Regions from separate parts of the Vibrio sp. 1288 genome, predicted to be linked through region 3. Evidence: predicted binding sites of a transcription regulator. Region 3 holds the regulator's gene; each other region holds the start of a gene.
What was found. The regulator CRP, encoded in region 3, controls carbon source genes, mostly activating them, when cyclic AMP is high. The targets are predictions, from matches to a motif close to TGTGANNNNNNTCACA.

Region 1: the regulator CRP is predicted to act here: its motif matches at 6,714-6,729, upstream of ectA (diaminobutyrate acetyltransferase).
Region 2: the regulator CRP is predicted to act here: its motif matches at 2,078-2,093, upstream of deoD (purine-nucleoside phosphorylase).
Region 4: the regulator CRP is predicted to act here: its motif matches at 6,537-6,552, upstream of R8O11_RS20635 (NupC/NupG family nucleoside CNT transporter).

The regions. Positions count from the first base shown of each region.
Region 1 covers NZ_JAWPOX010000015.1:102,565-110,876, forward strand. Annotated here, with positions in the region: gene proW (glycine betaine/L-proline ABC transporter permease ProW) at 1-406, opposite strand, end outside; gene proV (glycine betaine/L-proline ABC transporter ATP-binding protein ProV) at 411-1,598, opposite strand; gene R8O11_RS13240 (DUF294 nucleotidyltransferase-like domain-containing protein) at 2,037-3,917, shown strand; gene R8O11_RS13245 (3'-5' exonuclease) at 3,914-4,663, shown strand; gene R8O11_RS13250 (BCCT family transporter) at 4,856-6,514, shown strand; gene ectA (diaminobutyrate acetyltransferase) at 6,830-7,363, shown strand; gene ectB (diaminobutyrate--2-oxoglutarate transaminase) at 7,398-8,312, shown strand, end outside.
Region 2 covers NZ_JAWPOX010000008.1:131,237-139,548, forward strand. Annotated here, with positions in the region: gene R8O11_RS08490 (hypothetical protein) at 1-1,178, opposite strand, end outside; gene deoD (purine-nucleoside phosphorylase) at 1,249-1,959, opposite strand; gene R8O11_RS08500 (DUF523 and DUF1722 domain-containing protein) at 2,358-3,308, shown strand; gene R8O11_RS08505 (MerR family transcriptional regulator) at 3,298-4,098, shown strand; gene phrB (deoxyribodipyrimidine photo-lyase) at 4,121-5,536, shown strand; gene R8O11_RS08515 (L,D-transpeptidase family protein) at 5,543-6,469, shown strand; gene R8O11_RS08520 (Lpp/OprI family alanine-zipper lipoprotein) at 6,496-6,750, opposite strand; gene R8O11_RS08525 (DEAD/DEAH box helicase) at 7,301-8,312, shown strand, end outside.
Region 3 covers NZ_JAWPOX010000043.1:14,035-22,346, reverse strand. Annotated here, with positions in the region: gene R8O11_RS21965 (aspartate aminotransferase family protein) at 1-775, shown strand, start outside; gene astA (arginine N-succinyltransferase) at 885-1,904, shown strand; gene astD (succinylglutamate-semialdehyde dehydrogenase) at 1,933-3,390, shown strand; gene R8O11_RS21950 (DUF1338 domain-containing protein) at 3,639-4,430, shown strand; gene crp (cAMP-activated global transcriptional regulator CRP) at 4,567-5,199, opposite strand; gene R8O11_RS21940 (phosphoribulokinase) at 5,440-6,309, opposite strand; gene R8O11_RS21935 (YheU family protein) at 6,435-6,647, opposite strand; gene R8O11_RS21930 (hydrolase) at 6,681-7,688, opposite strand; gene R8O11_RS21925 (TIGR02444 family protein) at 7,776-8,264, opposite strand; gene R8O11_RS21920 (ABC transporter ATP-binding protein) at 8,261-8,312, opposite strand, start outside.
Region 4 covers NZ_JAWPOX010000036.1:20,806-29,117, reverse strand. Annotated here, with positions in the region: gene R8O11_RS20665 (YtjB family periplasmic protein) at 1-75, shown strand, start outside; gene deoD (purine-nucleoside phosphorylase) at 171-890, opposite strand; gene R8O11_RS20655 (phosphopentomutase) at 1,034-2,254, opposite strand; gene deoA (thymidine phosphorylase) at 2,323-3,651, opposite strand; gene deoC (deoxyribose-phosphate aldolase) at 3,749-4,525, opposite strand; gene R8O11_RS20640 (hypothetical protein) at 4,616-4,750, shown strand; gene R8O11_RS20635 (NupC/NupG family nucleoside CNT transporter) at 5,109-6,392, opposite strand; gene R8O11_RS20630 (TatD family hydrolase) at 6,597-7,370, opposite strand; gene R8O11_RS20625 (DUF5363 family protein) at 7,357-7,554, opposite strand; gene prfC (peptide chain release factor 3) at 7,649-8,312, opposite strand, start outside.

The sequences.
Region 1 (8,312 bases), on a different contig from region 3:
ACGCACCAATTAGGCCGATGAAAACAAGGGATACAAGAGTAGAAAAACCAAGTTTTACATTGGAAAACTGCCACGCTAGCAAAAATAAAATGAGTACCATTATAGGCGCAGGTGTAGACACCAAAGCAGTTTCAAACGACGTTAGAATAAAGTCGATTGGAACTCGTATTGCTTGGAAAACAGGTCGACCATGTTCCACCAGCCAGTTCAAACCGGACTCTACCCAGCTATCGAGGGGTAAAACCGCATCTTGGAATGGGTTCATAATATCGAATGGTGCTTGCTCTACAGTTTCTGAGTTGAGCCAATCATTACTTGGCGCGGCCTCTGTACCTTGCGACCAAGGATCATCTTGCGCAGGAGCAGTATTTGACCAGGGATCATTGTTAGTTTGCTCTGAAGACATCGTGTTAATCCTTATCTAGTGTTTGTAGAAGACGTGATTTAGTCACGACACCAAAGTAAGTTCCTTGCTCATCTACGACAGGCACGGCATAAGGAACACCAGCAACCAGACCCAAAATGTCATTAATTGACTGATCAGGCTGAAGAGTAACTTCATCCGGTAATTGAGCACTGGCTAACGAACGGTTTTCTTTATGAGCCAAACGTAGTGAATCAAGAGATACGATGCCGGAATATCGGCTAGATTTATCGACGACAATACCGTAATCACGGTCGTGATCCATCAGAATCTGCATCGCAGAGCCTGGACCGTCATTTTCCGATTTCTTAAAAACAGCCGCTGGCTTCTTGCGCGCGATATCTTTTGCTGTCAAGACACTTGCGATGTTTACGCCGCGGAAAAAGGCTTCGACATAATCATTTGCTGGACTGTGTAATATTTCATCAGGTGTACCAACCTGAACAACCTCACCGTTTTGCATGATGGCGATACGGTCGCCAATGCGCATTGCTTCATCCAAATCATGAGAAATGAAGACAATTGTGCGTTTGTCATCGTTCTGTAGACGAATAAGCTCATCTTGCATCTCAGAACGGATCAATGGGTCTAAAGCGGAAAACGCCTCGTCCATTAATAGGATGTCTGGATCACAAGCTAACGCTCTCGCTAAACCAACGCGCTGTTTCATACCACCGGATAATTCGTCAGGGAAAGATTCTGCATAAGGGTCTAAACCCACTCTTTCTAAGGCGGAAAGGGCACTTTTCTGACGCTCATTAACGTCGATGCCGGCAAGTTCTAAACCAAAGGCGGCATTTTCAATCACCGTCATGTGTGGCATGAGTGCGAAACTTTGAAACACCATTGAGATATTGTTACGACGAACTTCTCGAAGTTCATTTTCGGAGATGTGGGCGATATCTCTTCCTTTGAGATAAACACTACCTTTAGTCGGCTCAATGAGCCGGTTAAGAAGTCGAACAAGGGTGGATTTCCCGGAGCCAGAAAGGCCCATGATTACGAAAATTTCCCCTTCATTTATGGTGAGAGATACATCGTTTACGCCGACTGTTAAACCTGTCTGTTCAAAAATACCGTCTTTATCGACGCCTTTGTCGATAAGCGAGAAGGCTCTCTCTGGGTCTTCTCCAAACACTTTATACAGTCCCTTAACTTCCAGTATGGGATCCATGTTATCTGTCCTTTTTCGTGTGTTTATAACTGTTTAACGATTTGTACTCTAATTAATTTTAGTTCAACTTTCAACGAAAGGGGGTTGGTTAACTAGTTCTGCCGTGCATAGAGAGTTCGTTGAGCAAGGTATGTTCAATTCTTGTTTTTTATATTTAAAACAATTGCTTGTGATGTGTTTTTATCCGCCATAACGTTGCCCTGACGTAGGGTTGAATTTATTTTGAATTTTTTTGTACATTTCAACTCAACTCGCTTGCATAGATATAAGCTGTGATAGCTTAGAACTCTACATATAAAAAGGTTAGAGCTCTAATTTTTGATTAAGACTTGGTCCTGTGAAATCGGTTAGGTACTGTTATCCTTAGATTTATTTATTGCTTGATTTCACTCAGGGTGATATTTATCGCTGTAGTTTAGGCAACGTATGGAATAAAAAATGGAAGCCGAACAGTTAGAAGTGCTCAATTTCATTAGCCAGTACCCACCTTTTGATGACCTACCTGAAGAGCAGCTTAGAAAAATTGCTCTCAATGCCGAGGTTGCATACTTTCGGCAAGGAACAAAAATCCTTAACTTCGGAGATACGATCCGCGACTTGTATATGGTGAGAAGTGGGGCGGTAGAGATTTATCGGCGTAAAGGTGAACTTTACAACAGGATTGATGCTGGTGGACTGTTTGGTCAGATGGGGTTGTTGATGAACAACCGCGTACGGATGCCAGCCAAAGCGATAGAAGACACTCTCGTTTACTGTATTCCGGAAAACATCTTCAATGAACTTTGTGATGAGTTTGAAAACTTTGCGGACTACATGGAACTGGAAGATAGCGCGCGTTTGCGAAGCGCAATATCTAGCCGCTCCGAAAGCAATGACTTTACCACCGCTAAGGCACGTAAAATCTTAGCAAGAGATCCAGTAACCCTGGAGGCAACGGCTTCAATTCAGGAAGCTGCGATACTAATGGCAGAGGAAAATGTCACCTCTCTGCTCATTATTCGCCCGACAGAGGAGCTCACAGAAGAAGATGACGAACAGCTGCTTGGAATATTGACTGATCGCGATCTTTGCATTCGCGTACTAGCTCAGGGTATTGATACCAATATTCCAGTGAGTGAGGTCATGAGTTATGACGTGGTTTCATTGGATTATAACGCCTATGTGTTTGAGGCCATGTTAACCATGTTGCGTTACAACGTGCATCATTTACCAATTTTAAAAGATAAAAAGCCGATAGGAATTATTGGCATGACGGACATCGTTCGTTACGAATCTCAGAACAGCCTATTGCTAGTGAGCTCTATTTTTCAGCAAACCAGTGTCGAGGATCTCAAGCAGGTTTCTGAACAAGTAAAAGACTGTTTCGTAAGAATGGTCAATGAAGATGCCAACGCGCACATGATTGGTCGAGCCATGTCGGTTATAGGCAGTAGTTTCAAACAACGCCTCGCTGAATTAGCTGAGCAAGAGTTCGGCCCAGCGCCCATTCCTTATTGTTTAGTCGCAATGGGTTCAATGGCGAGGGATGAGCAGCTAATTGTAACGGATCAAGATAACGCGCTTATTCTCGATAACAGTTATGACGTTGAGATTCACGGAGAGTACTTTGAAAAGTTTGCTAAATTTGTTTGTGATGGTTTAGCGGCATGCGGCTATGCTTATTGTACTGGAGACATTATGGCTACCAACCCAGAATGGCGAAAAACTCGTGCAGAATGGGAAGAATGCTTTGGAAACTGGATAGACAATCCAACCCCTGAGAGATTGTTAAATAGTAATATCTTTTTTGATCTCCTCGGTGTGCATGGGCGAGTGAAGTGGGCGGAGCAATTAAGCAGCTTTATTGTGAGACGAGCGAAAAGAAATAACCGCTTTCTTGCTTGTATGGCGTATAACGCAATACGTAGGACGCCTCCACTGGGCTTTTTCAAAGACTTTGTGATGGAGAAAGATGGTCGTCATCGCAACTCGATTAACTTGAAGCGAAGGGGGACGGCTCCGTTGGCCGATTTAATACGGGTGCATTCTCTGGCAATCGGTTCGCGATCGCAAAACTCTTTCGACCGTTTAGATGACATTAATGATGCTGGCATTTTACCGAAAGGTCGAGGTTTGGATTTAAGGGATGCGATGGAGCTAATCTACATGGTTCGAATTCGTCACCAAGCCCTTGATATAGAAAATGGAGAAGAGCCAGACAACAATATTGAGCCGGAGAACATGTCTGAATTTGAACGTCGAAACTTAAAAGCAGCATTTCAAATTCTAAGTAACGCACAGAACTTCATTAAGTTTCGATACCAGAGAAGTAGCAAATGATGTGGTTCTCAAAAAAGGCAGAAAAAGAACATCCGTTGTTGGATACATCCCAGACGCCAGAGTGGTCAATGTTGTTCAAGCAACTCGCTAAAGAAGCGAAAGACGAGAGGCTCAAACGCTATTATTCGACACCGATGGTTAATGGGGAAACACCAATTGAACAAGTGCCATTTGTCTCGGTAGACTTTGAGACAACAGGATTGAACTCGGAAGAGGATGTCATTCTCACGATCGGACTTGTGCCGTTCACTATTGATCGTGTTCAATGTAATGGTTCTGCTCATTGGGTCGTTAACCCAAACAGAGAGTTAAACCACGAGTCTGTCATTATTCACGGTATCACTGACTCTGAGGTTAAAAACGCGCCGCAGCTGTCTCAGATCTTGGGTGAAATATTGGATGCGTTGTCAGGCAAAGTGGTACTTGTTCACTACAAGAACATTGAAAGGCAGTTCTTTAATAACGCCTTGCTAAATAGCATCGGAGAGGGGATACAGTTTCCTGTTGTTGATACGTTAGATATTGAGTATGCGATACAACGCCGTGAATGCAGAGGTTTTATCAATAAGTTGAAAGGCAAGAAACCCGGTTCTGTACGATTAGGGTACGCTCGTGAAAGATATGGCCTCCCTGCTTATCAACCTCACCATGCCCTGACGGATGCGTTAGCAACTGCGGAGCTGTTTCAAGCACAACTGCAGTATCACTTTAATCGAAACATGCCAATATCTTCGGTTTGGCAATAGGCGTTATTTATGGTGAAAACAATAAAATGCAATGAGAGATAGGGGGCTTTAAGATTATGATGGCGGATTGAGTAACCGCTTATAAGAACAATGTTTTATGAACATGTGCTTGGTAGTGATGAAGACGTTTCATTACTCGAACTCCCACGAAAGTAATTTAAACTTGGTCACGTATTTTTAAGGAGATTATCCGTGAGCACCGATAATAACGGTGGCATTCAACGCCCCGATGGAAAAGTAAACGCAATAGATACTGACTATCAAATTGGTCAGGATAACGTTGCGCTAAAGGTAGGCCCATTTGGCCTTGATATTCACAACCGTGTTTTTGCAATTTCTGGCTTAGCAATCGTCATGTTTGTTGTGATAACACTATTATTCCGAGAACAGGTAGAGCCGTTTTTTGCAGACCTACGAGCGGGTTTGTTACACAATTTAGACTGGTTTTTTCTCGCTTCAGGTAATATTTTTGTCATTGTCTGTGTCGGATTGATCTTCACACCATTGGGCCGTGTGCGAATCGGTGGTACTGAAGCAACACCGGATTACTCCTATGCCGGATGGTTGGCAATGCTATTTGCTGCAGGTATGGGCATTGGTCTCGTATTCTTCGGGGTATCAGAACCGATGTCCCATTTTAGTTCTGCGATTGGTGGCGTGAGCGTTGAGAATGGTGTACGTACTGACTGGGCACCGCTAGGTGGTGCAGAGGGCGATGCAACTGCAGCTTCGGCATTAGGGATGGCTGCGACGATTTACCACTGGGCACTTCATCCGTGGTCAATATACGCGCTCTTGGCTCTTGGACTGGCTATCTTTTCATTTAACAAAGGTTTGCCACTCACTATGCGCTCAATTTTTTACCCTTTGTTTGGTGAGCGTGTATGGGGTTGGACTGGTCATATTATCGATATTCTTGCAGTGGTAGCGACGGTTTTTGGTTTAGCAACATCGCTAGGCTACGGTGCATCTCAAGCCGCAACGGGTTTGAACTTCCTGTTTGATGTCCCAATGACCAATACCACGCAGGTCATATTGATTATTGGTATTACTGCGCTCGCTTTAATCTCTGTTGTGGCTGGACTCGATAAGGGCGTGAAAATCTTATCTGAAATCAATATGGGTCTTGCAGCACTGCTATTGCTATTTGTTATTGTTGTTGGCCCGACGATTGCGATTTTAACTGGTTTCTTCGAGAACATCGTTTCCTATGTGGCTAATATCCCTGCCTTATCTATGCCATTTGGACGAGAGGATGTGAATTACTCTCAAGGCTGGACGGCGTTTTACTGGGCGTGGTGGATTTCTTGGTCACCATTTGTGGGTATGTTCATCGCACGTGTGTCTCGCGGTCGTTCGGTTCGTGAGTTTATTATTTGCGTTATTCTTATCCCATCTTCAGTTTGTGTGTTATGGATGACGGCTTTTGGCGGTAACGCAATTAGCCAATACGTTAATGATGGCTATGAGGCGGTGTTTAACGCAGAACTCCCTTTAAAACTTTTTGCCATGTTAGATGTTATGCCATTGGCTGAGATAACATCTTTTGTCGGCATTATCTTAGTCGTGGTGTTCTTCATTACCTCTTCTGACTCAGGATCACTGGTTATTGATACTATTGCTGCGGGCGGTAAGGTCGATGCACCAACGCCACAACGCGTGTTCTGGTGTACGTTTGAAGGTTTGGTTGCGATTGCATTGATGTTGGGTGGTGGTCTAGCTGCTGCTCAAGCAATGGCGGTGACGACTGGTTTACCATTTACTATTGTTTTGCTTGTTGCAACGGTATCTTTGATAAAAGGTTTGATGGATGAACCTCGTCCAAAGGCGGTTTCTAAGAAATCAAAATAACTAGTATCAGCAGTTAAATTATTGATAAAAGCGGTATGCGAAAGCATGCCGCTTTTTTTTTGGATTTCTATTTTTTTCTGAGAAATGAACAGCATGGAAAATGGTCTTATTCTGGTTGTTTTTTGTACTGCGCATTTAGGTGACTATTTAATAAATTAGACCTCAAACTATTTTAACTTTTGGTTAATAGGTTTATTTTTGTGATGCAAATCACAAAAATGCCGATAAAAAGGCGGATTATTTGATTTTTAGTCGCGAGGGATGCCCATAATAAAAAGGAAATTTAATTAGACCTCAAAGGATATGTATTTTCACATGATCACATCAGCACCTTGGGTCCTTTATCCAGAGATTGGAGAAGACTCAAGTAAAAAATGGATTTTTCGTGAGCCTAAAATCTCTGATGGTGACGACATTTACAGCTTGATTGCAGACTGTCCTCCATTGGACATGAACTCATCTTATTGCAATTTCCTACAGTCTACGCATTTCAGCAAAACCAGTATTTTGGTTGAGCAAAAAGGCGAAATCGCAGGTTTCATTTCCGGTTATCAGAAACCAGACGAGCAAGACGTTTTATTTGTCTGGCAAGTTGCAGTCTCACCTCGCTTTAGAGGTCATGGTTTAGCATTCCGCATGTTGAAAGAACTTCTCACCCGAGAGGAATTAGGCGGTGTTAAATCGGTAGAAACTACCATCACGGAAGATAATAAAGCCTCTTGGGCACTGTTCAAAAAGTTAGATGCGATGAACGGCAATTCTGGCCAAGTAAGCACATTTTTGGATGAAGAAGCCCACTTTAAAGGCAAACACGATACAGAATATTTGTATCGCATTCCTCTCAAATAATCCTCAAACAATAGGAATTAAAAACGGTCTCATCATGGATATTTTCAAAAAGCAGGAATCCAACGTACGCTCATATTCAAACAATTTCCCGGTCGTTTTTCGTAAAGCGAAAGGCTGCTGGCTAGAAACAGAACAAGGTGAACGATACTTAGACTTCCTTGCTGGAGCGGGATCTCTAAATTACGGCCATAACAATCCAGTACTAAAACAAGCGTTGCTTGAGTACATTGAAATGGACGGTATTACTCACGGTTTGGATATGCACTCAGAAGCGAAAGCATCGTTTCTGGAAGCGTTGGATACTTACATCCTTAAACCAAGAAACTTGGATTACAAGGTTCAGTTTACGGGCCCAACAGGCACTAACGCTGTTGAGGCGGCATTGAAGCTGGCTAAAAAAGTAAAAGGCCGCGACAGCGTCGTTGCGTTTACTAACGGTTTCCATGGTTGTACTGCTGGCGCACTGGCTGCAACGGGTAACCAGCATCACAGACAAGGTAACGGTTCTAGTCTAAGTAACGTCACTCGTATTCCATTTGAAGGTTACGCTGGCGTAGATGGTCTCGCGCTGTTCGAAACCATGCTAAATGATAACTCTGCAGGTATGGATAAACCAGCCGCTGTACTTCTTGAAACTGTGCAAGGTGAAGGTGGTTTAAATGCTGCTTCAAACGAGTGGTTACAACGTTTGAGCAAAATCTGTAAAGCCAATGACATTCTTGTGATTGTCGATGACATTCAAGCAGGTTGCGGACGTACCGGTACTTTCTTTAGTTTCGAGCCGTCTGGTATCCAACCGGATATCGTGACGCTATCGAAGTCGATCGGTGGTTACGGTTTGCCGATGGCTGTCGTATTACTTAAGCCTGAGCTTGACCAGTGGAAGCCAGGCGAGCATAACGGTACGTTCCGTGGCAATAATCACGCCTTTATTACTGCTGCAAAAGCA
Region 2 (8,312 bases), on a different contig from region 3:
TTTTGACTAGAGATTGCCCAACGATCGCGCCACCAACTCATATAGGCGATATCGACTTTGCCAAAGGGAGTGCTCATGTCCCAACTAGCGTCCTCTTCTACGTACATCAAGTCGACACTTTTCTCTTTAATACGAGGTAAACAAACGCTCAGTGCAGCTGAACGTAGTAGGGGATCTTGAGGCATGTATAGAGATACACGTTTGTTTGGGCAGCACATATCAAGTACGTGCAAATAGTGTGCATACGAGGTGTATGGCGGACGGACTAATGCCCCTTTTGAAGGGTAATGAAATACAGATAGATTACCAAGAGGGTCTTCTACGTTACCGCGAGCCAAAATTGTTTGGTATTTTTGGTCAATTCGCTCTCTGAGGTGATGAGAAGGTTCCGCAAGCGGCTCACTTGCTTCCGCTACATACTCCTGGGAAACAAAACGAGACACCTCATCGTAAGGATTATGATCGAGCGTTGCGATTGGCTCTTCATCAGCGGAATAATTGACGTGCTGGCAAAGAATATAGCCAGAATGCGCTTCGCCAGAAACAATCCAATACACACCGTTATTGCTGTTCGGTTGCAATGCAATATAGTTTGAGGCCAATTCATAATGCGTTGCGTGGTTTACCCAGCGCGCATCAATGGTTGCAAGCTTGCGGCGGCAGCGGCTAGCTATATGGTCAACATGATCGTAAAAGGTTTTTGGGTTAATACTAAGCTTGCGGCAGATTTCTCGTACTGAATATCCCGTAAACAACAAGCCCATCAAGTTCTCTTGAAATTGAAGCTTCTTGTTGGCACCAGACCACTTGTCAACAAAGGTACTTTGACACACTTTACAGCGGTAACGTTGGCGATCGCCACTGTAACCGAAAGCGTGATAGAGGTGTTTGTGAGTGTGGACAGAAAGTCCAAAGTTGTCGCAATCATCATTACGGCAAGCAGGCAACCCGTCACTGTGGACGTGCCGCAGGCGATGAAGTTCGTTCACGACATCGCGATTATTAAGTAAGGGGGGGAAAGCTCCACATTCACGGCATACCATCGCCGGACGCTTAGGGTTCGCATGTTGCAGAACGTAACGCTTTGCATCACTCAATCCAAAGTTGTCACACGCCAATGTTTTACAAAAGTTGAGTTGTAACCCATCTGCGTCTTTTGGCAGTTCGCCGTTAGACACAATCGCCCCCTCGGGATAATTCGGGCAGCCAGCATAACTCTGGCTGCAAATTATTACTTACTATTTGTTCTTAGATGTTGATTGCAGTTTCTAGTGCAACTTTCATCATGTCGTTGAACGACTTCTGACGCTCTTCTGAGCTTAGTTTTTCACCACGGATGATGTGGTCAGAAACTGTCAGGATAGTCAGTGCTTTCGCGCCTAGGTCAGCTGCTACGCCGTAGATACCAGCCGCTTCCATGTCTACACCTAGGATGCCTAGTTTTTCCATCTTCTCGAAGATGTCTGCTTCTGGTGTGTAGAACAGGTCTGCAGAGAATACGTTACCTACTTTTACAGGCACTTCCTGAGCGCGCGCTTGGTTAACGGCTTCTTCTAGAAGACCGTAATCAGCGATTGCTGCGAAATCGTGGTTGTTGAAACGGATACGGTTAACTTTAGAGTCTGTAGAAGCACCCATACCGATAACAACGTCCATTAGTTTCACGTCGTCACGTACTGCACCACAGCTACCTACACGGATAACGTTTTTCACGCCGTATTCAGCGATTAGCTCGTGTACGTAGATACAGCAAGACGGGATACCCATGCCGTGGCCCATTACAGAAACTTTTTTGCCTTTATAAGTGCCAGTAAAGCCGAACATGTTGCGAACGTCACAAACTTGTTTCACATCTTCTAGGAACGTTTCAGCGATGTATTTAGCGCGCAACGGGTCGCCTGGCATTAGAACTGTTTCAGCGAAATCACCTGGTTGTGCGTTAATGTGTGGGGTTGCCATAAGTGCTCTCCAAAGTTTTGTTTTGATAAAACGCCTCTATTATAGAACGCTATTACCAATTCTGTTGAACTTGTTCGTTTTCGTTGAGGCAATAATATCGGGACGTACAGTGGCCCCTTGAGAGCTTAGTCACAAAAACCACGCATTTAGAAACTGCAATTACTATTGATAACCAAATCTGTTGAAATCAAAAGAGCAATCGATTTGCTTTTGAGCAGTTTGTCGATTGCGCGCACAAATTCTTTGTTTTTGGGCCAAACTTTTTTCTGACAGCTGGTTGATCGAAATACTTTCGAGTGAAGTAAAACGATTAAATTGTACAACTTATTTTCTTGTACAATCTGGAAAGGCTTGCTATAAGTTATACAACAAAACTTTTTGTATAGGGATGCGTCATCATGGAATCTTCAATCAAAGTAGGTATCAGTTCGTGTGTTTTGGGTGAACGAGTGCGTTTTGACTCTGGTCATAAGGTGAGCAACTTTGTGACTAAAGAGCTCAGCCCGTATTTTGACTTTGTTTCGGTATGCCCTGAAGTCGGCGTAGGTATGCCAGTACCCCGTCCAACAATTCGTCTTGTTTCTAATGAAGAGCGTGTTGCATTGGTTGAAACCAAAAATCCAGAAAATGATCATACCGACAATATGCTCACTTACTCGGCCAATAAAGTAGATGAACTTCAAAGCGAGCAGCTTTGTGGTTACATCGTTTGTGCCAAGTCACCAACTTGTGGCATGGAGCGAGTCAAGGTTTACAGCAAGAACAGTGCTGCGAAAGAAGGTGTTGGCTTGTATACACAAACATTGATGCAAAAAATGCCTTGGTTGCCTGTTGAAGAGGATGGCAGACTTAACGACCCTGTATTGAAAGAAAATTTTATTACTCGAGTATTTTGTCTAAATGACTTTTACGACTCGATGGATGGTGAGCCTACTCGTGGCAAAATCATCGACTTTCATTCGCGCTACAAACTGACGTTAATGGCACACCACCCAGAGTCATACCGATCCCTTGGCCGCTTAGTTGCCGGTGTCGCTAATTATGAAATTGAAGACTTTTACCAAGAGTATCGTTTAGGACTGATGAAGGCGTTAACGAATCGGGCTAGCCGCAAAAATAACACAAATGTGTTGATGCATTTACAAGGGTACTTCAAACGCTCACTAACTAAAGAAGAAAAAGAAGAGTTAGCGACAGTGATTCACGACTACCGTATTGGAATGCTGCCTCTGCTAGCACCACTTACGTTGATTAAGCATTACTTAAATACTTACCCAGACGAGTATTTAGCAAAACAGAAGTTTTTAGAACCGTATCCGCAGGAGATGAGATTACGCTATGGTTTGTAGTTCAGAAGAAAAACTATACGCGATCCGAGATGTCGCAGAAATCACGGGTGTAAAACCAGTTACGCTGAGAGCTTGGCAACGAAGATACAACTTGATCCAGCCTCAGCGAACTGAAAAAGGACACAGACTCTATCGCCAGCAAGATCTCGATACGATTCGCGAAGTCCAGAGTTGGCTCGCGAAGGGGATTTCGATTGGTAAAGTTAAGGGGTTGCTAGGAAAAAGCGCCGATGTCGAAGTCAAAAACGAGGTTCGCACACTCGAAGAAGTTGAAAACATGCTGCTTGCGCTGTCTACCCTGAATCGAGGAAAAGCAGAGAGTTTACTTGCCTCTGTTCTTAAAGAGTACCCACTAAAACTCGTTATTGATCAGTTTATTAGCCCAGTATTTGATGCGCTAGATATGGTAAAAGGATCGTTGCGATCCTTGCAGGTGGGGTTATTTCAGACTTGTTTAATCACTCGACTTGCCCTTGTTATCGATTCTGAAAACAAAGCCGCTTCCAAAGGAAAGTGTCTGCTCATTAGCTTTGAACAAAACAGAGAATCTGAGAGTTGGATTCAAGCAGCGAAGCTTTGTGAACAAGGGTATCACACGACTTTGATCGATAAGGTTGATGATGTTTCTGGTCTACTAGATCACGAGGTCATTGAAAATGGTTCGTTTATCTACCTTTTCTCCAATAAAGCACTAGCTGCTAAACAAGTAGCGTCCATCAAAATGCTTCACGCACAGCTAGGTGATCGGATGGGGTGCTCTGAAGTGATAGAGAAATTACACCTAACTTAGTAGACAAAAGATAGGAGCTACCATGATTTTAGTATGGTTTCGACGTGACTTACGTACGTTAGACCACACGGCACTCAAAGCGGCATTGGATTCAGGTCATCCTGTCGTCGCTTGCTTTATCGCGACGCCAGAGCAGTGGCGGGAGCATCACATGGCGCCGATGCAGGCAGACCTCATTGCTCGTCGCTTAGCTTGTCTTAACGAGGAGCTTGAAAGCCTTAATATTCCCTTTTTGTACAAAGAGGTGCCGTCGTTTTCCGATTGTACAGATGTGATTAGTGGGTGGGCGGAAACACTTGAAGCCACGTCTGTCATGGCAAACATTCACTATGAGGTGAACGAACGAGAGCTCGATACACAAGTAAGTGAAGCGTTAGCTTCTCACGATATCGAATTTGAACTGTTTCATGACAAATGTGTGCACGCGCCAACGACGGTTCTTAATAAGCAAGGCGAATATTTTAAGGTGTTTACGCCATTCAAGCGTGCTTGGTTAACGCAGTTCCATATGCCGACGGTAGTAAAACCTCACGAGCAAGCGCCACTCAATAAAAAGGTACTCGAACAATTAGAGTCGGCTCGATTTAATTCAAGCTTCACATTTAGCTATCCTCGAGAATCCAGTGAAGACTGGCTGGCTTCGACTAATGATATTTTGAAGCAGCTTAGGGAATTTGCACGGGAGCGCAGTGACGCGTATCAAAGCGAGCGAGACTTTCCAGCTATTGATGGCACTAGCCAACTGTCTCCATACCTTGCGATTGGCGCGCTATCACCAAGGCAGTGTATTGCTCGTTTGTATGCTGAAAATCAACAAAATGACCTTACAGAAGGGAAAGCAACTTGGTTAAGTGAGATCATTTGGCGTGAGTTTTATCAGCACCTATTGGTTTTCGAACCAAAACTCGTCAAAGGCAAAGGATTTATCGATTGGGAGGATAAAATCCAGTGGTCCTATGATGAGAAAGCCTTTGAGCGATGGAAGACAGGAACAACAGGATACCCAGTCGTTGATGCAGCAATGCGTCAGCTCAATCAAACAGGTTGGATGCACAATCGATTACGTATGATTGTCGCGAGCTTTCTTACCAAGGACTTACATATTGATTGGCGATGGGGAGAAGCGTACTTCATGAGTAAGCTGGTGGACGGCGATTTTGCAGCGAACAATGGTGGCTGGCAATGGTCTGCTTCTACGGGTTGTGACGGGCAGCCATACTTTCGTATTTTCAACCCGATAAGCCAAGGCGAAAAGTTCGATGCTAATGGTGAATTTGTGCGCCACTGGGTACCAGAAATCAAAAGTGTACCGAACAAATACATCCATAAACCTTGGACTTGGGAGGGCTTTTCTTTACTGGAATATCACAAGCCGATGGTTGATCACAAGACAGAAAGAGAGATAACCTTACAGCTCTTTAAAAGTGCCAAGGAATAGAGTGAAATGCTTAGCAAAAAGCGATCAATGAGTTTCGCAAAACGTACCCTGCTATCTGTGTCGTTATCTTTAGTGAGTGGTCTATCATTCGCTAAGATGTACGAATTACCAGAGGATGGAAGCCGTTTAATTGGTCGCCTTGAAAACCACGTCGTGCAAGAAGGCGAAACCATGGCAAATATCGCTAAGCTCTACGATGTGGGTATGCTAGGTTTAATGGCCGCAAACAAAGGCGTGGATCCCTTCTTACCAGAAGAGGGGCATGTTCTTACTATTCCGACACAGCTAATCCTCCCAGACGTACCTTATAAAGGTATCGTTATTAATCTAGCCGAGCTGCGCTTATATTACTTTCCGAAAGGAGAGAATATTGTCCATGTATTTCCTGTCGGAATTGGCCGAATAGGGCGCGATACCCCAGTAATGACAACGCGTATCAGCCAAAAACGACCGAACCCTACATGGACTCCTCCAGCCTCTATTCGTGCCGAGTACAAAGCAAAGGGCATTGACCTACCAGCCGTTGTTCCTGCGGGGCCTGATAATCCACTTGGTATGTTTGCATTGCGTTTAGCTTACGGGAATGGCGAATACCTAATTCATGGTACCAACAAGGACTTTGGGATTGGTATGCGAGTCAGCGCGGGTTGTATTCGTATGGACCCAAGTGACATTGAGTGGTTATTTGACAAGGTTCGTAACGGCGAAGACGTTAACATCATTAACCAGCCTATCAAAATGACACTTGAGCCTGACAGAAGTGTGTTCTTAGAAGCACATGAGCCTTTGACTCGTAGTAATGGCGAGAAAGATGAACTGAAAGTGCCGAAAGAGTTAAAGTGGTGGTTGGATGAATTCGGTATGAAAAACGTGAAGGCTAAAGCAGCAATCGCTGCACAGAATGGGGTTCCTATCGAAATAACCGCGCCTTAACGGGCGTTAAGACGCGGTATCAAATCTTACTTAGTGTAAGACTGAGCGATGTTATCGATACGCTCGTTAGCACGCTCAGCTTCTTCTTGAGCAGCCATTGCTGCTGCGCCTGATTTTTGAACGTCAGATTGAAGAGCTTGTACGTCTTGGCTTAGTTGGCTAACTTGGTTGCTTAGTTCGTCTAATTTTGCTGCATTTGCTGTAGCTGCGTCATCAGAAGAAGCACAACCGGCTAGTAGAAGTACTGAAGTTGCTGCAGCTGCGATCAACGTTTTGTTCATATAAGAACTCCTTGCTTATAGTGAAAGTCTCGCCACTAACTATTATTTTATACAGTAGCGAGGTTAAATGTGGTTACATTTTATCAGTACATGATGTAGCAAAAGTCAAAAAAACCCAAGAATTTCATGGAGTACCTGACGTCAACTTTTACCTGAACTTAACAAAGTTTAACTACCTATCCTTTATTTCGTTCTCACAACAGTTTTCATAGCAGGTGTATTTGCCACGTTCCTGATATCAATAATTTAGACGATATTGACACAAATGAAAGTTTATTGGCCCAAATAACTGCTATTTAAGTCGTTTTGTTGATGGATAGAAGGCATATTTGAACGGCTTTTCTCTAAACTTCCTGTCCAGCTGCTCATCAAAAAGGCTAGTCTTTACTCTGAACTGAGCCACAAATGATGTTTTACCGTTACCACAGGGAATTAGTTTGTGTGATCTCTATCTATACTCCTATGATTTGCGGTATTATACCGAGCTTTATTTTTTTGCTGCGTTAGAGCGGAAACGACACTACAGAGCGCTCAGACGCTGACTGATTTATTGGAGAATACTTTGCAATTTAAAGATCTAGGCCTAGACAACCGATTGTTGAAGAACCTAAAACACTACGATTTTAAAAAAGCGACTGACATTCAGCAGCAGGCGATTCCTGTTGCGATTGCAGGCAAGGATCTATTGGCATCTTCGAAAACGGGTTCGGGCAAGACTTTGGCGTTTGTATTGCCAATGCTTCATAAGTCTTTAAAGACAAAATCGTTTTCTGCGAAAGACCCTCGCGCGGTTATCCTTGCTCCTACTCGTGAGTTAGCGAAACAAGTATATGGTGAGCTTCGTTCTATGCTAGCTGGCCTATCTTATGAAGCAGCACTGGTTTTGGGTGGTGAGAACTTTAACGATCAGGTAAAAGCTCTGCGTCGTTACCCGAAATTTATCGTGGCGACACCAGGACGTTTGGCTGATCACTTAGATCATCGTTCGCTTTATCTGGATGGTTTGGAAACACTGATTCTTGACGAAGCAGACCGTATGTTGGATTTGGGCTTTGCACCAGAGCTTCGTCGCATTCATAAAGCAGCCAAGCATCGTCGTCGTCAAACGTTGATGTTCTCTGCGACATTAGATCATGCAGACGTCAATGAAATCGCGGCTGAAATGCTCAATGCGCCAAAGCGTATTGCTATCGGCGTTTCTAACGAAGAACATAAAGATATTACGCAAAAATTTTACTTGTGTGATCATCTGGATCATAAAGAGGCAATTTTAGATCGTGTTCTTTCTGAGGCTGAATATCGTCAAGTTATTATCTTTACGGCAACGCGTGATGATACTGAGCGACTAACAGAAAAGCTAAACGAAAAGAAACTGAAGGCTGTAGCACTGAGTGGTAACTTGAACCAGACTCAACGTAACACCATTATGAGTCAGTTTGAGCGCGCAGTATTTAAGATCCTTGTAACGACTGATGTTGCTTCCCGCGGTTTGGATATTGCAACTGTGACACACGTCATCAACTTCGATATGCCAAAGCATACCGAAGAATACGTACACCGAG
Region 3 (8,312 bases):
TACCGTAACGGTTGGTGGCCAAGCTGCATACTCTGACGGTTTCGGTCCTAAGCCAGGCGACGTGACACACCTTCCTTACAACGATATCGAAGCTTTACAAGCGCACATGTCTGATCGTACTTGTGCGGTCATGATGGAGCCACTACAAGGTGAAGGCGGCATCGTGCCACCAACGCCTGAGTTCGCTCAAGCGGTTCGCGAGCTGTGTGACAAACACAACGCCTTACTGATCTTCGATGAAGTGCAAACTGGTAATGGCCGTACAGGTAACTTCTACGCTTACCAAGGTTTAGGTATCACGCCAGATATTCTAAGTACTGCGAAATCACTTGGTGGCGGTTTCCCAATCGGTGCAATGCTAACGACAGCAAAATTGGCAGAGCACATGAAAGTGGGCACTCACGGTTCTACATATGGCGGTAACCCACTAGCGTGTGCGGTTGCAGAAGCGGTTGTAAATGAAGTTACTAAGCCAGAGGTGTTGGCTGGTGTGCTAGAACGCGAAGCATTGTTCCGTGAAGGTCTAGAGAAGATCAACGCGAAGTACAACATCTTCTCAGAAGTGCGCGGTCAAGGCCTATTACTTGGCGCTGCACTAAATGAAGAATGGCAAGGCCGTGCGCGTGACGTGCTGGTTGCTGCAGGTAAACAAGGTCTCATGGTATTGGTTGCGGGTGCCAATGTCGTACGTTTCACACCATCACTCGTTATCACACAACAAGAAATTGAAGAAGGCTTGGCGAAACTGGATAAAGCGATCGCGACTTTAGTTTAAGCGCGATATCAGTTTAAACGTCAACGCAGACACCCCCGTCAAGGATCTCTGATGGGGGAATTGTTCCTACAATATAGTTAGGATCTTCTTGCATCTGGAGGGAGTATTGATGCTAGTAGTTCGCCCTATCGCGATGTCGGATTACGACGCACTGCACACTTGTGCGGTGGAGTCTGGTCACGGATTTACATCTCTACCGGTTAACGAAGAACTGTTAACCAATCGAATCAAACATTCAGAGTACAGCTTTGGTAAGCCAGATGTGGCAGAACCAGGCGATGAAGGCTACCTGATGGTTGGCTTTGACTCTGAAACGGGTGAGGTTGCGGGTACCACCGGAATCGAAGCATCTATCGGCTGGGATGTCCCATTTTACTCATATCACATTAGTAAAGTCGTGCACTCGTCGCCAAAGCTTGGCGTTAACAACGTCGTTAAACTGCTTACTTTTGGTAATAACTACACGGGTAACAGCGAAATTTGTACCTTGTTCTTGCGTGAGAAATTCCGCCAAGGTCTGAATGGTCGTCTAATGTCGAAGTGTCGTTTCCTAATGATGGCAGAGCACCCAGAGCGCTTCTCTGAAACGATCTTTGCGGAGATGCGTGGCGTTTCAGACGACGAGGGTAATTCACCATTCTGGCAATGGCTTCAAGAGCATTTCTTCTCTATCGATTTCACGCTTGCAGATTACCTGACAGGCATCGGCAAGAAAGGCTTTATCGCCGACTTGATGCCGAAACTGCCTATTTACATCAACCTGCTCAGCCCAGAAGCGCAAGCCGTGATTGGTCAAGTACATGACAACACGCGTCCAGCGCTGAAGCTGCTTGAGCGTGAAGGTTTTACCAACCGAGGCTACGTCGACATCTTCGATGGTGGCCCAACGGTTGAGTGTGATCTGCGTAATATTGAGTCGGTACGTCATTCATTCCGCGCGCAAGTCAAAATCTCTGGACATTCCAGCACACAAGACTTCTTGATGTGTAATTCATCTTTCGAGAACTTCCGTGCGACAGTCACTAAAGCGGCGTATGACGCAGAAACACAAAGCGTAATGATCGCACCAGACGTTGCGGATGCACTTTCGGTTGAAGAAGGGGATTTCGTTCGCCTTCTTCCGCAGTAACAGACGACAGAATTTAAGGATAGAAACAATGACACATTGGATTGCAGGTGAATGGGTACAAGGTCAGGGTGAAGCATTTACGTCTCTGTCGCCGTACAACCAAGAAGTGATCTGGCAAGGCAAAGGTGCAACGGCAGAGCAGGTGAACCAGGCGGTATCTGCAGCGCGTGAAGCGTTTATTGACTGGAAAAAGCGTCCATTTTCAGAGCGTGAGGCAATCGTGTTGGCTTTTGCGGAGAAAGTAAAAGAGAACAGCGAAAAAATCGCCGAAGTGATTGCCAAAGAAACCGGTAAGCCGATTTGGGAAACGCGCACTGAAGCAGCAGCCATGGCAGGTAAAATTGCCATTTCGATTCGCGCTTATCATGACCGCACTGGTGAGGCGAGCCGTGAAGCAGCAGGCAACCAAATCGTATTGCGCCACCGCCCATTGGGCGTGATGGCGGTGTTTGGTCCTTACAACTTCCCAGGCCACCTACCAAATGGTCACATTGTGCCTGCGCTACTGGCTGGTAACACGGTAGTCTTCAAACCGTCTGAGCAAACGCCATGGACGGGTGAATTGGCGATGAAGCTATGGGAAGAAGCCGGTCTGCCGAAAGGCGTGATTAACCTTGTTCAAGGCGCGAAAGAAACTGGTATCGCCCTAGCTGACGCAAAAGGCATTGATGGCGTACTGTTTACGGGTAGCGCGAATACGGGGCATGTATTACACCGTCAATTTGCGGGTCAACCAGGCAAGATGCTCGCACTAGAAATGGGTGGTAATAACCCGATGGTGATCTCTGATAAATATGGTGATTTGGATGCCACGGTTTACACCATCATCCAGTCAGCGTTTATCAGTGCTGGGCAGCGTTGTACGTGTGCTCGTCGTTTGTATGTGCCATTGGGTGAAAAAGGCGATGCGCTTATCACCAAACTCGTTGAAGCGACACGCAATATTCGCGTAGACCAACCATTTGCAGAACCTGCGCCATTTATGGGACCGCAAATTTCGGTCGCGGCAGCCAAGTTTATTCTTGATGCACAAGCTAATCTACAGTCTCTTGGCGGTGAAAGCTTGATTGAAGCGAAAGCAGGAGAGGCGGCGTTTGTTTCTCCTGGTATCATTGATGTAACGAACATTGCTGAGTTACCAGATGAAGAATACTTCGGCCCACTTCTGCAAGTGGTGCGCTACGAAGGATTAGACAAAGCCGTGGCGCTAGCAAACGATACGCGCTTTGGCTTATCTGCTGGTTTGGTTTCAACCGACGACCAAGAATGGGAATACTTCGTTGACCACATTCGTGCAGGAATCGTGAACCGTAACCGCCAGCTTACTGGTGCAAGCGGTGATGCGCCATTTGGTGGTCCGGGGGCGTCGGGTAACTTGCGCCCAAGCGCTTACTACGCAGCAGATTACTGTGCGTACCCAATGGCATCAATGGAAGGTCAAGAAACTGTCTTGCCTGCAACATTGAGTCCAGGTGTAGTGCTATAAGTTTTAATAATAGAGTCGCAACTATGCATTGCGGCTCACCTTGCCGGCGCATCATTTAGGTATGGGTTGTAGTGATCGTTGGCAGAACACGAAAAGTGAGCAAAGACTCGGAAAAGCGTGTTGACTGACTGGCATTTACCGTCACAGGTTGATGGTTGCTCGTTCATTATTCTGGACAACTTTTGTTGTGAACGAGCAGCCAACTTCCGCTTACCTTTAAACTCTACATCTCGTAACAAGGAGTCGTTATGACGCCCGATGTGTTATTTGAATCGCTATGGCAAGATTACATTCAACGTCTTTGCCCTTCGGCGGCTAAAGTGCATCAGCTGCTTCAAGAAGATGAGCCTCTGATTAATGATCATATAGCTTTACGTACCTTCAATATCGCGCCTCTTGGTATTGAAACTCTAGCTAAGCCATTTGTAGCTATTGGTTACAAGGCGTGTGGTGATTACGTTTTCGAAAGCAAAAAGCTGGTTGCTAAGCACTATGAGCACCCAGATCCGAAGCAACCTAAAGTATTTATTAGTGAGCTAAAAGTTGAAGAGTGCTCGCCTGAGCTACAAGAGATTGTGAAAAATTTGGTGGCACAAGTCGATGCTGACAAGCTGAACGATAGCGCATTCTTACATGGTGGACGCTTGTGGGATTTAAGCTTTGCTGATTACCAAACGTTGGCTAAAGAAAGTGAGTACGCATCTTGGCTTGCGGCGCATGGTTACGGAGCAAACCACTTCACGGTGAGCGTTAACCAACTCAATGAATATGAAGAAGTGAAGCAGGTAAACGATCATCTGCGTACCGCTGGGTTTACCATTAATGAAAATGGTGGTGAAGTGAAGGGCACTCCTGAGGTGTTGCTAGAGCAGTCATCGACCATGGCAGATAAAGTAGCGGTTCGTTTTAGCGAAGGCACTGAAATTATCCCTGGCGGGTTTTATGAATTTGCTAAGCGCTATCCGATGGAAAATGGTGATTTGTACCCAGGTTTCGTGGCCGCTTCAGCTGACAAAATCTTTGAAAGTACGAATGGCTAAGTTTTAGGGTTAACCTGTTAAGCTTACTCATTAGTGTTCGCTGCACCCTATCTTATTTGGTCATGAGTAAATAAAAAGCCACCAATGTTGCCATTGGTGGCTTTTATAATTTTGTTCGTGTCACTCTAGTTTGAGATTAACGAGTACCGTAAACCACGATGGTTTTACCGTGAGCAGAGATTAGGTTCTGCTCTTCTAGCATCTTCAAAATACGACCTACTGTCTCACGAGAACAGCCAACAATTTGACCGATTTCTTGACGAGTGATCTTGATTTGCATGCCGTCTGGGTGAGTCATTGCGTCTGGTTGTTTTGCAAGGTTCAGAAGCGTCTGAGCGATACGACCAGTTACGTCTAGGAACGCCAGGTCACCCACTTTTTGGCTAGTTACTTGAAGACGACGAGCCATCTGCGCAGAAAGACGCATTAGGATGTCTGGGTTTACTTGGATAAGCTGACGGAACTTCTTGAAAGAAATTTCAGCAACTTCACAAGGAGATTTAGCACGAACCCAAGCTGTGCGCTCTTGGTCTTCCTCGAATAGACCAAGTTCACCAATAAAGTCTCCTTGGTTTAGGTAAGAAAGGATCATCTCCTTACCTTCTTCGTCTTTGATAAGAACCGCAACAGAACCTTTAACGATGTAGTACAAAGTTTCTGCCTTTTCGCCCGCGTGAATTAGCGTGCTCTTTGAAGGGTACTTATGAATATGACAGTGTGAAAGAAACCACTCTAATGTTGGGTCGGTTTGAGGTTTACCTAGAACCATAATATCTCACTTCCTCTGCAGGGTACGCTTGCGCTATCCATATTTTAGCTAAGCCTGAATTAGGCCTACTAGAATAAGAGCACTTTTTATATGCTGCAAGCTCTCTTGTGTTTCGGTAAGAAATAGTATCCTTTTTCGAAAACGATTTCTTGATTTTAATCGTGCCATGATTGAGATTTTGTAAGCAAAACTGTGCACATGATCACGGTATGAAAAGTAAACATCTTCGCAGGCAGGTTTTTAGCCAATTTTCCCTGTTTCGATGAGCTGTTGTAGGATAGGCCGAACTATGAGCTCCATTGCAAAGCTCATCTTACCGCCGGGTACGACAATCGTGTTGTGGCGTGACATGAATGAGCCATCAATCATGGCCAGCAGATATGGGAAGTCGACATTCTTGATACCGCGTAGGCGAATCACCACAAAACTCTCATCCAAACTAGGGATGCCTTTTGCATTAAGTGGGTTGGAAGTATCAACGGTCGGTACGCGCTGGAAGTTGATGTGAGTACGAGAAAACTGCGGAGTGATATAGTTGAGGTAATCGTCCATGGATCGCACGATTGAGTCCATTACCGCTTCACGCGAATGGCCGCGATCGCGAGTGTCACGTACGAATTTTTGTATCCACTCTAAGTTCACAATCGGCACCATGCCAATTAAGAAATCCACATGTTGAGCAACATTAACATCGCCATCGACCACGCCACCATGTAACCCTTCATAAAACAGCACGTCGCTGTTTTCGGGTAAGTCTTGCCACGGTGTAAACGTGCCTGGCATTTGATTGTAGGGAACCGCTTCGTCAAACGTGTGCAGATAACGGCGCACGCTGCCAGTGCCGTCATGCCCGAACTTACGGAAAAACTCTTCTAATCCCGGGAAGTCATTAGCTTGTGGGCCAAAGTAGCTAATGTGTCGACCTTGCTCGCGGGCTTTGCGAATTTCGATGTCCATTTCTGGGCGAGTAAAGCGATGGAAGCTATCGCCTTCAACCCATGCGGGTTTAACGTTCATCATATTGAACATTTTACGGAAGGCTTCAGATGTAGTGGTCGTGCCGGCACCGGACGAACCAGTAACCGCAATAATTGGGTGTTTAGCTGACATGACAAACCTTGTCGAAAATTACTTACCTGTAATGTGCAGTAGAGTTACTACTGCACGGTCGATATCCCACTATAGCACGTAACAATACCTTGTCATCGAGTGGGATACGGTAAAATGTGAAGGGTCTAAAATTTTGTTTTATGTTGAATATCGACGGTTTCGTGTAGCTCAGAGAACACGATAACCGCTTCACCTTTTTCCAATTGAGCTTTAACTTGATCAATTTTGTCTTGCAAAGAAACCTCGACGGTTCCGTAATCCGTTCCTTCGCGTAAGACGAATTCACGAATTAAGTTTTCCAATGTTTCCGGCGCAATGTCTTGCCATGGAATGATCATAAATACCTCTAACTTTTATGATGAGCGGCTAGTTTACTGCGTTCGTTGCTTGGATACAGCAGAAAGGTAATCTGCGGCGATACTTTCGTAATACGCAGGCAGCGCTTCCTCCAACCAAAACTTAGGTTTTAACGCCGTTCCTGTCAGGAAGCCAACATGGCCACCGTGCTCAAAGAGACGGTAATCAATGTTATCTGGCAGAACAAATTTCGGGATCACATCGTCGGTCATGAATGGATCGTCTTTGGCGTGAATGATCAGTGTCGGTAGCGTGATTTGCTGTAGTTTACTTAAGCCAGAGCATTGGTCGTAATAATCTTGTGCGTCTTTAAAGCCGTGCAGTGGTGCCGTGATCAAATCATCGAATTCATACAATCGTGTGACACGTTTTATTGAGTTGTAGGACAGCGCAAGCTCGCCGTGCAATAGATGATGCTTTTGTAACGCGTTACGTTTCAGTGAAGAAAGCAGATAACGGCGATACACTTTCGAAAAGCCTTGTTCAATACGGTTCGCACACGCCGCTAGGTCTAAAGGCGCAGAGATAATAGTCGCTGCATTCAAAATAGGGTGGTCTTTATATTGGGCTAAATAATTCGCCAACATGTTACCGCCAAGAGAAATACCAACTGCAACTTTGGGATTATCAGGAAAACGTTGTTCAAGGTGCTCTAGGAAGTAACGAGCATCCGTCACTTCACCCGAATGGTAAGCTCGTGCTTTTTTGTTTGGTTTACCGCTGCAGCCACGAAAATGCATCATCACCGACAGCCATCCAGATTGAGCAAATGCATTCATTAACCCATTGGCATAAGGGCTATAGAAGCACCCCTCTAACCCATGAAATAAAACAAAAATCGGCTTTTTTTGTGCAGGCTCTTGGGTTGGGTCCTCGCTCCACGCGAGATCGAGAAAGTCGCCATCGGATGTATCGAGGGTTTGCCAAATCGGCGTAAACAACGCTTTTTTGCGAATAAAACGCGGCAAAAGCGTTTGGAGATGCGGGTTTTTGATCCCGGCGGCTGCGAAAAATTGTGTCATACCTAACTGCTCTTATGCGGTCCTTCGGTGTCCGTTGAAGAACTTATTAATATAATCCTTTATAAAGATTATAGGTATTCTACAGATTTATGGGCGTTTTGGTGGTTGAATGTTTGGCACCGGCATAGCAAAGGCTTGCTGCAAATGCTCCCCACCGAGTTGACGACAGTATCTCAACGTCAGTGGGTCACCATCATTTTTGAGTAGTGCAAGTGAGTTAATGCAGTCCACCAAATCCGCTTGTTGCTGCTTTTCTAGTTGCAGCTCAAACTGCAAGGTCTCACGATACAAAGCGTCATTGACTTGAGACTTAAGGTGGCGACGAAGGTCGCGAAAGGAGTGAAGTAAAGTTTCGCTTCTACCTAGACAGTCTTGCACCAAGGGCCAGTCTTTTTCTTGGAAAATGAGTTGCTGCTCATCGAGCCATCTGAGCAGCAGGAGTAGGTTCACGTTACCGTGGTAGTTGTTTTGCAATGATAAGCACGCCTCTTTCACTTCTCGCACACCATAAAACTGCAGACTAAACTGCCAAAGGTGTTCTAGGGTGAGTGTGTATTCAGCGTGTTGATTACTCATTGATTAAACTCTAGCTCCATCTGCTCCAACGTTTCTTGAGCAGACATC
Region 4 (8,312 bases), on a different contig from region 3:
ATGTTGTTCATCTTGATTTTACGTCGACAACCGATACGTCGTAAAAAAGCGCCAAACCTGCTGCTAACCAAGTAACTAGGTAGCGCTAACAACTCATATAAAAACAGCCCGCAATGTGCGGGCTGTTTTTTTAGCTCTTGAGAGCGAAAAATAGAATGACTCTTCGTCGCTTACTCTTCGTCACCAAGCAATACTGAATCTAGTGCGATTAGCATCATGTCGTTGAATGTCGTTTGACGCTCGTCAGATGTAGTCTGTTCGCCAGTCTTGATATGATCAGAAACCGTACAGATTGTCAGAGCTTTTGCACCGTATTCTGCCGCAACACCGTAAATACCAGCCGCTTCCATTTCAACACCAACAATGCCGTACTTGTCCATTACATCGAACATTTCTGGATCTGGCGTGTAGAAAAGCTCTGCTGAGAATAGGTTACCAACTTTAACGTCAATACCGCGAGCTTTTGCAGCGTCTTCTGCCGCACGAACCATGTTGTAGTCTGCGATTGCCGCGAAGTCATGACCTTTAAAGCGGATACGGTTCACTTTAGAGTCAGTACATGCACCCATGCCGATCACAACATCACGCACTTTGATGTCTTCATTCACTGCGCCACAGCTGCCAACACGGATGATTTTCTTCACGCCGAAGTCTTTGATTAGTTCAGTCGCGTAAATCGAGCATGATGGGATACCCATACCGTGGCCCATTACCGAGATCTTACGGCCTTTGTATGTGCCTGTGTAACCAAACATATTACGAACGTCACACACTTGAACGACATCTTCAAGGAAAGTCTCTGCGATGTATTTTGCACGTAGTGGATCACCAGGCATCAGTACGACGTCTGCAAATGCACCCATTTCAGCATTGATATGTGGAGTTGCCATTTTCTTTTCCTTAACCTTTCTCTAGCGCTCCGCGCTTAAGGCGATATAAGCCAGAGTATTCTCATTTCCGACAAGCAGCATTTACATACTGCAAACATAAAACTAGGAGCAATCGAGCTCCTAGTTTTCAAAAACCTAACTAATTATAGGAAGTTCTTACCGTAATCCATTGGAGAAGTACCGAAGTAACTTGCCAATGTTTGACCGATATCTGCGAATGTTTCGCGGCGGCCAAGAGAACCAGCTGGTACTTTTTGACCATAAACCAATACTGGGATGTGCTCACGAGTATGGTCAGTGCCTGGCCATGTTGGGTCACAGCCGTGGTCTGCCGTTAGGATAAGCACATCGTCTTCTTCCATAATCTCTAGCACTTCGTTGATACGACCATCGAAGTACTCAAGTGCCGCTGCGTAACCCGCTACGTCACGACGGTGACCGTAAGCTGAGTCGAAGTCTACAAAGTTAGTGAATACGATCGTGTTGTCGCCCGCTTCTTTGATTTGCTCTAGCGTTGCTTCGAACAATGCAGGGATACCTGTCGCTTTCACTTTCTTAGTGATGCCGCAGTTTGCGTAGATATCAGCAATCTTACCAATAGAAACCACGTTGCCTTGCTTCTCATCAACGAGCTTCTGAAGAACCGTTGCTGATGGTGGCTCTACAGAAAGATCACGACGATTACCTGTACGCTCAAATTGACCTTTACCAGCACCAACGAATGGGCGCGCGATAACACGACCAATGTTGTAATCTTCTAGCTCTTCACGTGCGATTTGGCAAAGCTCTAGTAGACGGTCTAGACCGAAAGTCTCTTCGTGACATGCGATTTGGAATACAGAGTCAGCAGACGTGTAGAAGATTGGTTTGCCAGTCTTCATGTGCTCTTCACCAAGATCGTCAAGAACTTGAGTACCAGACGCGTGACAGTTACCTAGGAAACCGTCAAGCCCCGCACGCTCAAGAATGCGGTCAGTCAATTCTTTCGGGAAGCTGTTTGCTTTGTCAGTGAAGTAACCCCAGTCAAACAGAACAGGAACACCTGCGATTTCCCAGTGACCAGACGGCGTGTCTTTACCTGAAGAAAGCTCTGCTGCATGACCGTATGCACCAATGATTTCAGCGTCTGCGTCTAGTCCAGGTGCGAAGCGACCTGTCGATTCTTTATGCGCCATTGCCAAACCAAGTTTCGATAGATTTGGAAGGCGAAGTGCACCTTGGCGATTGTCGTTATCTGCTAAGCCTTTTTCACATTGGTCAGCGATGTGACCTAGTGTGTCTGAACCTACATCACCAAATTCTTTAGCGTCGGCAGTTGCACCGATACCGAATGAGTCTAGTACTAAAATAAATGCTCTTTTCATTGCTCGTTCCTTAGGCCCACTCGGCTTTTTATTATGGTTGAGTAGGCCTTGTGTAATTACTTGTTCTATTAGATATCTTCTGCACGAATTTGGCGGTAAACCTCTGGAGTTGGTGTGTATTCACCACCTACTTTGATTGCACTGCGCAGTGCTTTTGCCGCTTCTTCCCATTGCTCTTCAGTGCGAGCGTGGATGACCGCAAGAGGTTTATCACTGTCTGCGACCTCACCTAGGCGGATGAACTCGTCGAAACCAACTGCGTAGTCGATTTCATCAGTAGCGACTCGACGACCACCACCCATAGCAACCACAGCCATGCCGATAGCACGTGTATCCATTGCAGAGACAATGCCCGTTTCTGTTGCGTAAACTGGCTTGATGATTTCTGCTTTTTCTAAGTAGTTGTCGTAGTTTTCTACGAAGTCCGCAGGGCCGCCTAAGCCAGCAACCATCTTGCCGAAGCACTCAGCTGCTTTGCCGTTATCCAGCACTTCCATCAGTTTTGCGCGTGCGTCTTCTGTGTTCTCAGCAAGCTTGCCAAGTACTAACATTTCAGCACATGAAGCCATGGTCACTTCAAGTAGACGAGGGTTACGGTATTCACCTGTTAAGAAACGAACCGCTTCACGAACTTCTACCGCGTTACCCGCTGAAGACGCCAATACTTGATTCATGTCCGTAAGAATTGCCGTAGTCTTAGTGCCAGCACCGTTTGCTACCGCAACGATTGATTTTGCTAGCTCTTCAGACGCTTCGTAAGTTGGCATAAATGCACCTGAACCCACTTTTACGTCCATCACTAGCGATTCCAGACCCGCCGCCAGTTTCTTAGAAAGGATCGACGCCGTAATCAGGGAGATATTGTCTACCGTTGCGGTAATATCACGAGTCGCGTAAACACGCTTATCCGCAGGAGCAAGGTCACCAGTTTGACCGATGATCGCCACACCAGCGTCTTTGGTTACTTGACCAAAAACATCGTTGCTCGGCGTAATGTTGTAACCAGGGATAGATTCAAGTTTATCCAGCGTACCGCCTGTATGACCAAGACCGCGGCCAGAGATCATAGGTACGAAACCGCCACACGCTGCCACCATTGGGCCAAGCATTAAAGAAGTTACGTCACCCACACCACCGGTTGAGTGTTTGTCGACAATTGGACCACCGAAGTTCATGTGGCTCCAGTCGATAACCATGCCCGAATCACGCATTGCACACGTTAAGGCGATGCGCTCATCCATGGTCATTTCATTAAAGAAAATCGTCATAGCAAACGCCGCAATCTGACCTTCAGATACCGTGTTGTTCGCTACGCCTTGAATAAAGAAGTTGATTTCGTCTGCGGTAAGTACTTCACCGTCACGTTTTTTACGAATGATTTCTTGTGGTAAATACATTAGTGCCTCCCAAGCTCTTTTGAGCCATGGTTGTAGTAGGATAGAAGAGGTTTGGTAGCACCCGTTTAGGTGCTACCGTTCAGACGTATTATTGGAATTAGTACGCTGTTGGATCAGCGACGTCGTCCGATACTTCTAATGTATTTAGTAGGTTGGTTAGCAGGCTAGACGCACCAAAACGGTAGTGACGAGCATCAACCCAGTTGTCACCTAGGATTTCGTCAGCCATTGCTAGGTATGCTGCTGCGTCTTCAGCAGTGCGCACACCACCTGCTGGTTTGAAACCAACAGTTTCTGCAACACCCATGTCGCGAATAACTTCAAGCATCATGCGAGCGTATTCTGGTGTTGCGTTTACTGGCACTTTACCAGTTGAAGTTTTAATGAAGTCAGCACCTGCTTCAATACAGATTTGAGATGCTTTCTTGATTAGTGCTTCTTCTTTTAGTTCACCTGTTTCGATGATCACTTTAAGAAGAATGTCACCACAAGCTTCTTTACATTGCTTAACTAGTTCGAAGCCTACTTTCTCATCACCCGCCATTAGCGCGCGGTAAGGAAAAACTACGTCAACTTCGTCTGCACCGTAAGCAACCGCCGCTTTTGTTTCAGCAACTGCGATTTCAATGTCGTCGTTACCATGTGGGAAGTTCGTTACTGTTGCAATACGAACCTCTGGCGTACCTTGCTCACGAAGTGTCTTCTTAGCAATAGGAATAAAGCGAGGGTAAATACAAATTGCAGCTGTGTTGCCTACTGCTGTTTTCGCGTCATGACATAGTGAGATCACTTTTGCATCAGTGTCATCGTCATTCAACGTAGTTAGGTCCATAAGTTTAAGTGCACGTAGCGCTGCTGCTTTTAAATCGCTCATTTCTATCTCCGATCAATATTCAAAAAATTCACTACTCAGCCTTACATCACGTCTTTAACTATAATCAACAAGTCGAGACAATGTGAGTAAATGGCTAAACAGTCTATTAATGAACGGACTTGGTTCCCTGAAGACTCGGCATATACAGCGAAAATTTATCATATGCCAATTGCTATCCTTGTCACCGCACAGTACCAGTTTGGCCTATGGCACAACAATCTATGATTGCGGTGTCTTTAATATCACATCACAAAGCAAAACGCCTATTAGATCTGATATTGCAGGGCAATTCATTTGCCCATCGATTATGTAATATTCATTACGTGATTAAGAATCAAGCTTAACCACTATCCTGTGATTAATACATTATAGAGTTTCACCGCAAAACTGTAGCACCAAATAGAGCGCAAACGGTTTGTATCTCAAAATTTCCTAGCCCCTATTCCATTGACTGCGTAATACCTCGACTAAGGCAAACACCCGATGAAATTTTGGAGCCCGAAAAACGAAAAATGCCCCGCAGCAATCTCTTGCTACAGGGCATGATGTAAAACGGCGTCTATATATTAAGAACCGATTCTAATTATAGTGCTGCAAGGCTTAAGCAGAAGCCTGCAATTGTCGCTGCCATAAGGTTAGACAACGTACCTGCAAGAACTGCTTTAACACCCATGCGAGCGATGTCACTACGACGGTTTGGTGCAAGGCTACCTAGACCACCAAGTAGAATCGCGATAGAAGAAAGGTTCGCGAAACCACATAGTGCGAATGAGATGATAGCTGTTGTCTTCTCAGACATTACTTCACCAGTTGCCGCGATTACTTGAGCGTTTTCACCTAGATATGGTGTGAAGTTCAAGTAAGCAACGAATTCGTTCACTACGATTTTCTGACCGATGAATGAACCAGCTGTTACAGCTTCTGCCCATGGAACACCGATTAGGAATGCTAGTGGAGAGAACGCGTAACCTAGGATTAGCTCTAGTGTTAGTTCTGGCATGCCGAACCAACCACCGATGCCACCTAGCATACCGTTGATTAGCGCGATTAGACCAACGAATGCGATTAGCATTGCACCTACGTTAAGCGCAAGTTGTAGACCAGAAGCCGCACCGCCCGCAGCTGCGTCGATTACGTTAACTGGTTTGTCGTCACCGCCGTCCATCGCTTCTTCGATACTTTCGTGAGGCTGGTCAGTCTCTGGGTGAAGGATTTTAGCGAACAGTAGACCACCTGGTGCTGCCATGAATGATGCCGCAACTAGGTACTCTAGTGGAACACCCATAGATGCGTAACCTGCTAGTACACCACCAGCAACAGAAGCTAGACCACCACACATTACCGCGAATAGCTCTGATTGAGTCATTTTTGGAACGAATGGGCGAACAACTAGAGGTGCCTCAGTTTGACCTACGAAAATGTTAGCTGCAGCTGACATTGATTCCGCACGAGAAGTGCCTAGCGCTTTTTGTAGTGCGCCACCAAGAATCTTGATAACCCATTGCATAACGCCAATGTAGTAAAGAACTGAAATCAGTGCAGAGAAGAAGATCAGTGTAGGAAGAACACGGAATGCGAAGATGAAACCGCCGCCGCCGAATACTTCGAACATCTTGTCAGAAACAAGACCACCGAACAGGAATGATGAACCATCGTTACCGTAGTTGATAACGTTAGAAACACCTGAAGAGAAACCGTTTAGTAGATCACGGCCCCAAGGTACATACAGAACAAATGCACCTAATGCGAATTGGATAGCGAATGCGCCACCCACAGTTCTAAAGTTGATAGCTTTTCGGTTGTTAGAAAATGCCACTGCAATCGCAAGAAGCACTACCATACCGATTAGGCTCATAAACAGGCTCATAGTTTATGACTTCCTTATAAGTTATTTATTGGCGTGTTACAAAATGGAGCTATAAAGCGGGGGCAATTATACTCATGCAGAATCAATTAAAGTAATGCCAGCCTCACACTTTCCTATAAGATTCATGATTGATTCAACCAGCTTTGTGAGTTAATTCACAATAAGCAGGAAAACGTTTTCGATTTCAAACCACATCTTTAGATTTTATTCACATATCGAGAAAGCAAAATTGCTATTTTTCCACAGTTGAGAGGCAATCGATTGCTTTCGGCCGTTATGCAACTCTACGAGCTCATTAAAGACGTGAATGAGTTTGGCTGGGTGATTTGACTCCCCTTGATATCCAAGTATAGGCATATCTGGTGCGTCTGTTTCGATTACTAGGTTTTCGAGTGGTAATTTTTGAATTGCGTCGCGTGTTTTCTTGGCTCTTGGGTAGGTAATCGTTCCTCCTACACCGATAAAAAAACCTAATTTGACCCACTCCATGGCTTGCTGATAACTCCCAGAAAAAGCGTGTAGCACACCACCTCTAGGGAGATTCGCCGCTTTCACCATTTGAATGAGGCGATTGTGCGCTTTTCGGCTATGTAAAATAACTGGGAGTTCGAAGCGTCTAGCCAGCTCAAATTGAACTTCAAGTATCTTTTCTTGCAACTGTGGATCAACATCAATGGCAAAATCTAAACCACACTCTCCTATTGCCACGCACTGCTGCCCTTTTTGATTTAGATAGCCTTCTAGCTCTGTAAGGTGCTGCTCAACGTTATCTTCAAGAAAATACGGATGAAAGCCGAGAGCATAATACAAATTGGCATGTTGCTCTGCCAAAGTTTGAATACGAGCCCAATTTTGCGGACCGACGGAAGGAATCAAAATTCTTGCGACGCCTTGCGTTTGAGCAAGCTCAAGTTGATGCGCAAAGTCATCTTGAAACACATCAAAATCAAAGTGGCAGTGCGTATCAAAGAGCTTCATCTTGACGCTTTTTATCTGTATCTGCGGGCAGAAAATCAGAGGATGGTTGGGCTTCACTCTTCTCTTTAGTTTGATGGGCAGGGTCTTTTCGATATGGGACGCAACTGCGTTTCTGGTCGGGGGTTAACCCCATTTCTTTACACCAATTGTCGTAACGCTTTAGCCCACGTTTAAACCAGTTCATATCTTATCCTTATATAAAAACGCCCTTGGCTAAGTTTATAGCCAAGGGCGTTTTAAAATCTAGTTTGCGTTAAGGCTTACCCTAACCGCACAAATTAGTGCTCGCGCGTCGCACGGAAATCAACGTCAGGGAAACGCTCTTTCGCTAAGTTTAAGTTAACCATTGTTGGAGCGATATACGTTAGGTTATCACCCCCATCCAATGCTAAGTTCGCTTGATTCTTGCGTTGGAACTCATCCAGTTTCTTCGCATCACCACACTCAACCCAACGCGCAGTTGCAACGTTAATGCCTTCATAAATCGCTTCAACGTTATACTCAGACTTCAAACGAGCCACAACAACATCAAACTGAAGTACACCAACGGCACCAACGATCAGATCGTTGTTCTGTAGAGGACGGAATACCTGTACCGCACCTTCTTCTGATAGCTGAACCAAACCTTTGAGAAGCTGCTTCTGCTTTAGTGGATCTTTCAGGCGAATACGACGGAATAGTTCCGGAGCGAAGTTCGGAATACCAGAGAACTTCAGTGATTCACCTTGCGTAAAGGTATCACCAATCTGAATAGTGCCGTGGTTGTGTAGACCAATGATGTCTCCGGCGTAAGCGTGTTCTGCACGTGCACGGTCACCAGCCATAAAGGTTACTGCATCAGAGATACTCACTTGCTTGCCAAGACGAACGTGGTTCATCTTCATACCTTGCGTGTAAGTGCCAGATACAATACGCATGAATGCGATACGGTCGCGGTGTTTT